Regions from separate parts of the Novimethylophilus sp. genome, predicted to be linked through region 1. Evidence: predicted binding sites of a transcription regulator. Region 1 holds the regulator's gene; each other region holds the start of a gene.

The links. The regulator FliA, encoded in region 1, starts transcription of late flagellar genes. The targets are predictions, from matches to a motif close to CTAAAGTTNNCNNAAANNNTGCCGATANNA.
Region 2: the regulator FliA is predicted to act here: its motif matches at 1,295-1,324, upstream of flgK (flagellar hook-associated protein FlgK).
Region 3: the regulator FliA is predicted to act here: its motif matches at 1,299-1,328, upstream of VGK14_RS04340 (flagellar protein FlaG).

The regions. Positions count from the first base shown of each region.
Region 1 covers NZ_DASXVH010000045.1:26,361-28,623, reverse strand. The annotation lists gene flhF (flagellar biosynthesis protein FlhF) at 1-159, shown strand, start outside; gene VGK14_RS06640 (hypothetical protein) at 152-958, shown strand; gene VGK14_RS06635 (RNA polymerase sigma factor FliA) at 961-1,665, shown strand; gene VGK14_RS06630 (flagellar motor protein) at 1,678-2,263, shown strand, end outside.
Region 2 covers NZ_DASXVH010000036.1:19,160-21,422, reverse strand. The annotation lists gene VGK14_RS04815 (flagellar basal body P-ring protein FlgI) at 1-282, shown strand, start outside; gene flgJ (flagellar assembly peptidoglycan hydrolase FlgJ) at 282-1,178, shown strand; gene flgK (flagellar hook-associated protein FlgK) at 1,350-2,263, shown strand, end outside.
Region 3 covers NZ_DASXVH010000033.1:22,915-25,177, reverse strand. The annotation lists gene VGK14_RS04350 (SDR family oxidoreductase) at 1-374, shown strand, start outside; gene VGK14_RS04345 (tautomerase family protein) at 377-766, shown strand; gene VGK14_RS04340 (flagellar protein FlaG) at 782-1,183, opposite strand; gene rpiA (ribose-5-phosphate isomerase RpiA) at 1,407-2,093, shown strand; gene VGK14_RS04330 (nitroreductase family protein) at 2,106-2,263, opposite strand, start outside.

The DNA.
Region 1 (2,263 bases):
ACCAACGGCCAGCGCGTTCCCGAAGACCTGCATCTGGCCAATGCCACCTATCTGGTGGACCGTGCGTTCAAAGGCCAGGCGGGGCCGGCAACACAGTTGAGCCGGGATGAAATGGCGTTGCAGGATGCCTGGTCCGGTAATGGAGCGGTCCTTGGTTAGGACCGCCGTTGATCAGGCCGAAGGGCTGCGGCGCATGTTTGCGGCCGATGCCGCGTATATGGTTGCGCTGCTCGGCGACGACGAGAACGACATCAGCGCCGCCCTGGCCCTGGCCCTGGCAGGGCAGGAAAAAAAAGTCCTGCTGCTGGACGAGCAATTGCGCGCCGGCGATCCTCACGTCCTGCTGGCCGCTGCGGTGCGCTACGACATCGGCCACGCCTTGCGGGGCGAAAAAAGTTTGCAGGAGATCGCGCTGCCGGCGGCGGGCATCACTTTGCTGCCGGCCGGCAGCGTTCGTCCCGCACACAAGGATGGCGCCCGAGTGCGGTTATTGGCGGCTTTCCACGCATTGGTCGGCAGGTTCGACATCGTCCTGATCCGCGCTGCGGCCGCCGCTCACCGACCCAGTTTCGGCTTCGCCCTGGCCGCGCCCGAGGTGATCGTGCTGTGCACAGGCAGCTCTTCCGGTATTACCGCTGCCTATAGCCAGATCAAGATTGCTGCGCATACTCCGGGAAATCGTCATTTCCGCCTGCTGTTCCGCGGCGTCGAGGAATCTCTGGCCAGCGTCCTGTTCCGCAATCTGGCCGGCGTCTGCCACCAGCACTTGAACCTGATGCCGGATTTTGCCGGTGTTCTGCCCGTGGAACGCAGCGCTGCCGCCGATGCATTGGAGATTTTGGCAGCCGGCATCGCCGGGTGGCCGCAGCCGGAACGGGACGACAGCCGTTTCGAAGCCTTCATGCGCCGTTTGCTCAGCGTGACTGGCACTTTCAAGCCGATCACCACGGATCATTAATCATGCCACTCCATTGCGTGGCGCAACGTCCCGCCTCTGATTTCGCGCCGCTGGTCAAACGCATTGCCTATCAATTGGCGGCCAGACTGCCGGCCAGCGTGCAGGTGGACGATCTGATGCAGGCCGGAATGATAGGGTTGCTGGATGCCATCGGCCATTTCGACCAAACTCAGGGCGCGCAGTTCGAAACCTATGCATCGCAGCGTATTCGCGGCGCGATGCTGGACGAGCTGCGCGAGATCGACTGGGTGCCGCGTTCGGTGCGCAAGAATGCGCGCGGCATCGAAAACACCATCACGCAACTCCAGCAGCAGCTTGGCCATGCGCCCACCGAGCAGGAAATCGCCGATGCCATGGGGCTGGATCTGGCAGAGTATCAAACCATGCTGGCGGATGCGCGCGGCCACCAGCTGGTCTATTACGAAGACTTCCATAATGATGACGGCGATCCGATAGAGTTTAATCTGGCGGACGGGCGTCCAAACCCGTTCGAAACCATCCAGGATCAAGGCATGCGCCGTGCGCTGGTGGAAGCGATAGCGGACTTGCCGGAACGAGAGAAAATGATGATGGCGATGTATTATCAGGAAGATCTCAACCTGAAGGAAATCGGCACCGTCATGGGGGTAAGCGAATCACGCGTCTGCCAGATTCATTCGCAGGCGGTCATGCGCTTGCGCAGCAGGCTCAAGGGCTGGATCGGTTAAGACTGCCGCCCGATGAAAAACCTACCAATCGACATCACTACTTTTGTCGGCATTATCATTGCACTGGGCGCCATCATCGGCGGGCAGGTACTCGAAGGCGGCCATGTTAGCACGCTGATGCAGCTCACCGCCTTCATCATCGTCATTGGCGGTACCATGGGCGCGGTACTGATCCAGTATTCGCTGCCGGTTTTCCTGCTGGGGCTGAAGCTGGTTTCATGGGCATTCGTGCCGCCGCGGGTGGTGCTGGAGGAGGTTATCGAGCAGATCACCGGCTGGGGCAATACCGCCCGCCGCGGCGGGTTGTTGTCGCTGGAGCCCATCCTGGTGGAAATGCAGGATCCGTTCATGAAAAAAGGCCTGCAGATGCTGGTGGATGGTGCCGAGCCGGAAAAGCTGCGCGAGGCGCTGGAAGTCGAGATGGATGCCTACGACGAGCATTATCGACTATCGGCGAAAGTATGGGAATCTGCCGGCGGCTATTCGCCGACGATAGGCATTATCGGCGCGGTGATGGGTCTGATCCACGTGATGGAAAATCTTTCCGATCCGTCCAAACTGGGCGCCGGTATCGCGGTTGCGTTTGTCGCCACGATCT
Region 2 (2,263 bases), on a different contig from region 1:
ACGGTCGCCGTCGCCCACGGCAGCCTGTCGGTGGTCATCAGCAGCGAGCCGCTGGTCAGCCAGCCAAACGCTTTGTCGCAGGGCCAGACCGTGGTGAGCGAGCAGGCACAGATCGAAATCAAGGAAAAGAAGGGCGAGCTGGTCATGCTGCGCGCCGGTGCCACGCTGGGCGAGGTGGTGAAGGCGCTCAATGCGGTCGGCGCCACACCGCAGGATTTGCTGGCGATATTGCAGGCGATCAAGGCTGCCGGCGCATTGAAAGCCAATTTGGAAATCATCTGATGGCTCTTGCCGCGCCGATTTCCAACCAGCTGGCATCCAATCCGCAGGCGCTGGATGGCCTGCGCAAACTGGCCAATTCCGCCGATTCGACAGAAGGCATCAAGGCGGCGGCAAAGCAGTTCGAGTCTTATTTCCTACAAATGATGCTGCGCTCCATGCGCGAAACGGTATCCCAGGATGGCTTGTTCGATAGCCAGGAAACGCGCTCTTTTACCGAAATGCTCGACCAGCAGGTATCGCAAAATATCTCGCAGAGCCGCGGTTTCGGGCTGGCCGATATGCTGGTGACCCAGATCGAACGCCAGTTGCCGCAGGCGAACGGCAAGACGGCGATCGTCAAGCCGGTGTCCTACGATCTCGCTCCGGTCGGAACGGAAGCCAGGCTGCCGCAAGCGAAAGAGGCTCCCGCGGCTACGCCATCAGCCGGCGGTTTCGTCGACAAGCTATGGCCGCATGCCGCCGAAGCTGCGCAGTCGCTCGGCGTCGCACCGCATTTGCTGTTGGGGCAGGCGGCGCTGGAAAGCGGCTGGGGCAAGCATGAGCTGAAAGGTGCCGATGGCAGCAACAGCCACAATCTGTTCAACATCAAGGCCGGGTCCAACTGGAAGGGCGCCACCGTGGAAAAGCAGGTCACCGAATATGTGAACGGCAAGCCGGTGCAAACGGCGGAAAAATTCCGCGCCTACGGCTCGTATGCGGAAGGGTTTGCCGATTATGCCAGGTTGCTCACAAGCAATCCGCGGTACTCGGGCGTGCTCAACCGGGACGCCGAAGGCTTCGCGCAAGGCCTGGTGCAGGGCGGATTTGCGACCGATCCTGGGTATGCCGACAGGCTGCTGCGTGTGATCAACAGCCAGGCAATGCGTTCGCAACTCGCCGCTGCGGAAACAGCCTGAACAGGCTTGCCGCAAAACCGGCAAGATTTGCCTGATGGTTTTTCTGGATGATTTTATCTTTTTGAATTTGAAGAATAAATTAATTGGTATGTTTTCTGCTGGTAACTGTCGCCGGGCTTAAGTTTGCCCTGGATTTGCCGTTAATAAAAACATGCAACGGATGACTGAATCATGAGCTTCTACAGTGTAGGCATCAGCGCCCTCAATGCTGCCCAGCTTGGCATGTCGACGACCGGGCATAATATCGCCAACGTCAGCACGGAAGGCTACCATCGCCAGCAAATCGTGCAGTCCACCAATATCGCAACCCTCACCGGCAACGGTTTTGTCGGACAGGGCACGCAAGTGGATACGATCAAGCGAGTGTACAGCGAGTTTCTCGATGCCCAAGTGCTACAAGGGCAGGCGCAAAGCGCGCATCTCGACGCCTATCTTGGGCAAATCAAGCAGATCGACAATATGCTCGCGGACTCGAACGTCGGCCTGTCGCCGGCATTGCAGACCTTCTATAGCGCGGTCGGTGATGTTGGGGCGAACCCGCAAGCGGCGGCTTCGCGCCAGGCTTTGCTGAGTAATGCCAGTGCACTGGTGACGCGTTTCCAGACACTGTCGCAGCGCGTTACCGAGATTCGAAATGGCATCAATAGCCAGATCGCCGAAGGTGTAACGCTGGTGAATTCCTATGCCAAGCAGATTTCCGATCTCAACGAACAAATAGTGCTACAGGTCGGCACTACCAGCCAGCCGCCAAACGACTTGCTGGACCAGCGAGAGAAGCTGGTTTCGCAGCTGAATTTGCAGGTGAAGACGACTACCGTCAAGCAGAATGACGGTAGTTACAATGTATATATCGGTAACGGCCAGCCGCTGGTAGTAGGTCAGCAGGTATACAAACTTGCCGCAGTCCCATCGCCGGAAGATCAGCAGCGTATCGAAGTGGCCTATCAATACGCATCGGGAAACACACTGCTGGGAGCTGGCAGCTTGACTGGCGGAAGGCTGGGCGGCTTGCTGGATTTCCGCAATAATTCACTGGACGCAGCCCAGAATGCGCTGGGGCGTGTGGCTATGGGGCTGGCCCAGAC
Region 3 (2,263 bases), on a different contig from region 1:
ACGCCGGCGAGTTGGCGCTGGGGCGCGGGGCGTTTCCCTACAGCGCCACCAAGGCCGCGATTCACCAGATGACGCGCGAGCTGGCGGTGGAATACGGCGGTAACGGCATCCGCGTCAATGCGTTGCTGCCCGCGCAGACATTGACCCCTGGTTTGCGTGAACATCTGCAGACGCCGCGTTTTCGCGACCACGTATTGCCGCGCATCCTGATGGGTTTGCCGCAGGGCCGCCTCTTGGAGCCGGAAGATCTGGTCGGGCCGGCGCTGTTTCTGGCCTCGGACGCCGCTGCGGCGGTCAACGGCGTATTATTGCCGGTGGATGGCGGCAACCTGGCGCTGAATGCCGGCGGCAGCCACGCCTGGCCGGCTTCATAATCATGCCCTGCCTGCGTATCGAAACCACCCAGGGATGGCTGGAAGGGAGCAGCGAAGCACTATTCGACCGTATCGACGCGGTGCTGTGCCGGGTGCTCAAAGTCCCGCCCGACGATTCGCTGATACGCCTGAACGAATACCCCAGGGAGAAAATGCGCCTGCCGGCCAAGTCCGGCCAGCGTTATGTATTCATCGAAGTCGCATTGTTCGCCGGCAGGTCGCTGGAAACCAAGCGCGCGCTTTACGATGGGCTGACGCAGGTGATGGCGGATTTTGGCGCGGCAGCCGGGGATGTAACGATCGCGCTGCACGAAGTAGCGCTGGAGAACTGGGGAATCGAGGGCGGCAAACCCGCAAGCGACATCGCGTTCGGCTTTACGATCGCGATCTAGGGCATGCCTGCCTGATCAGACTTTATCGAGTATCAGCTGCCCGCGCCAGCCCTGCGGAACCTCGAGCGATTGCGCGAACGAGACGATTTCCTTCACCGGCAGCTGGCGCACCACTTCGTTGGTCTTCTTGTCCATTATCTTGAATACCGCGATGCCGGTGATCTGGTCTTTCTCTATAGCCGCGAAAAGGTTTTGCTGTTTTTTAGTAAATGCGTCGTTGACCTGCCGGACGGCTTTTTCGGTATCTCCGTGGGCATCATCCGCGGTTGTGGTCTGCTGCTCATGAGCAGCTTGGGTGGTTTTCTGGGTGGATGGCTCGTGATCTGAAGTGACGGCTCGGCCGGAACTCCTGGGCTTGCCCGTGTTCTGGCGATTGGGGGTGGTGATGGCTGGGGATGCTATCGCTGAAACGTCCACGCCGAATCCTCTCGTTTAACGGTTAACGCAACGCCTGGTTTTTGGTCACAGCTGGCTGCGCACAGCAACTGCCGGATATTCTACCCGCCAACAAAGCCGAAGAAAATAACCCTGGGCCAAACCCGATATTTTTTATCAACTTTACGCGACGATGGCTTAGCGTTTAAGCTAGTGCGAAACGTTGGCTTTGATCTTTTCCTGCCCGCAGCAAAAGGAGTACATCATGAACGATAAAGAACTCGTCGCCCGCCATGCGGCCGCACTGGTGCAGGACGGCATGCTTGTCGGGCTGGGCACCGGCTCGACCGCCAATTACTTTATCGACGAGCTGGCGCGCCGCCGCAACGAAGAAGGGCTTAAAGTGACCACGGCGGCAAGCTCGGTAGTGAGCACGATCAAGGCGCGGGAGCTCGGGCTGCCGCTCGTCTCCATCGAACACCTGAGCCGGCTCGACCTTTACGTCGACGGTGCCGATGAAGTCACTCCGGAAATGGTGCTGCTGAAAGGCCGCGGTTCCGACCTGGTGCGGGAAAAACTGATGGCGAAAGCCAGCGACAAATTCCTGGTGCTGGTCGACCAGAGCAAGCTGGTCGGCCGCATCGGAGAAAAATTTCCGATACCCGTAGAAGTGATGCCGTTCGCCTGGCAGTTGGCCAGGCGAACGCTCGAATCGCTGGGCGGGCGCGGCAGTCTGCGCCAGAACGCATCCAAGGACGGCCTCGCGGTCACCTCCCACGGCAGCCTGGTGCTGGATATGACCTTTGAGCCGACACTGGGCAGCAAGATGCTGGACGAAATGCTGAACGCCACGCCGGGCGTGGTCGAGCACGGCATATTCCGCGGGCTGGCCAGCGCGGTTTTCATCGCAGAAAACGGCCGGGTGCAGGAGCGCCTGGCTTCGGTTTACTAGTGTGAACATGCCCTAGATATTCCGCTGCAAATGCGCATAGGGCGGCAGCGTCTGTAAACGGGTATCCGTGAGCGCGCCGCCGACCGTGAAGTGATACATGCTCTGCAACGACAAATCCTTGATGCCCAGCAGTTCATGCACCGCATCGTCGAAATAGCAGCCGATACCGG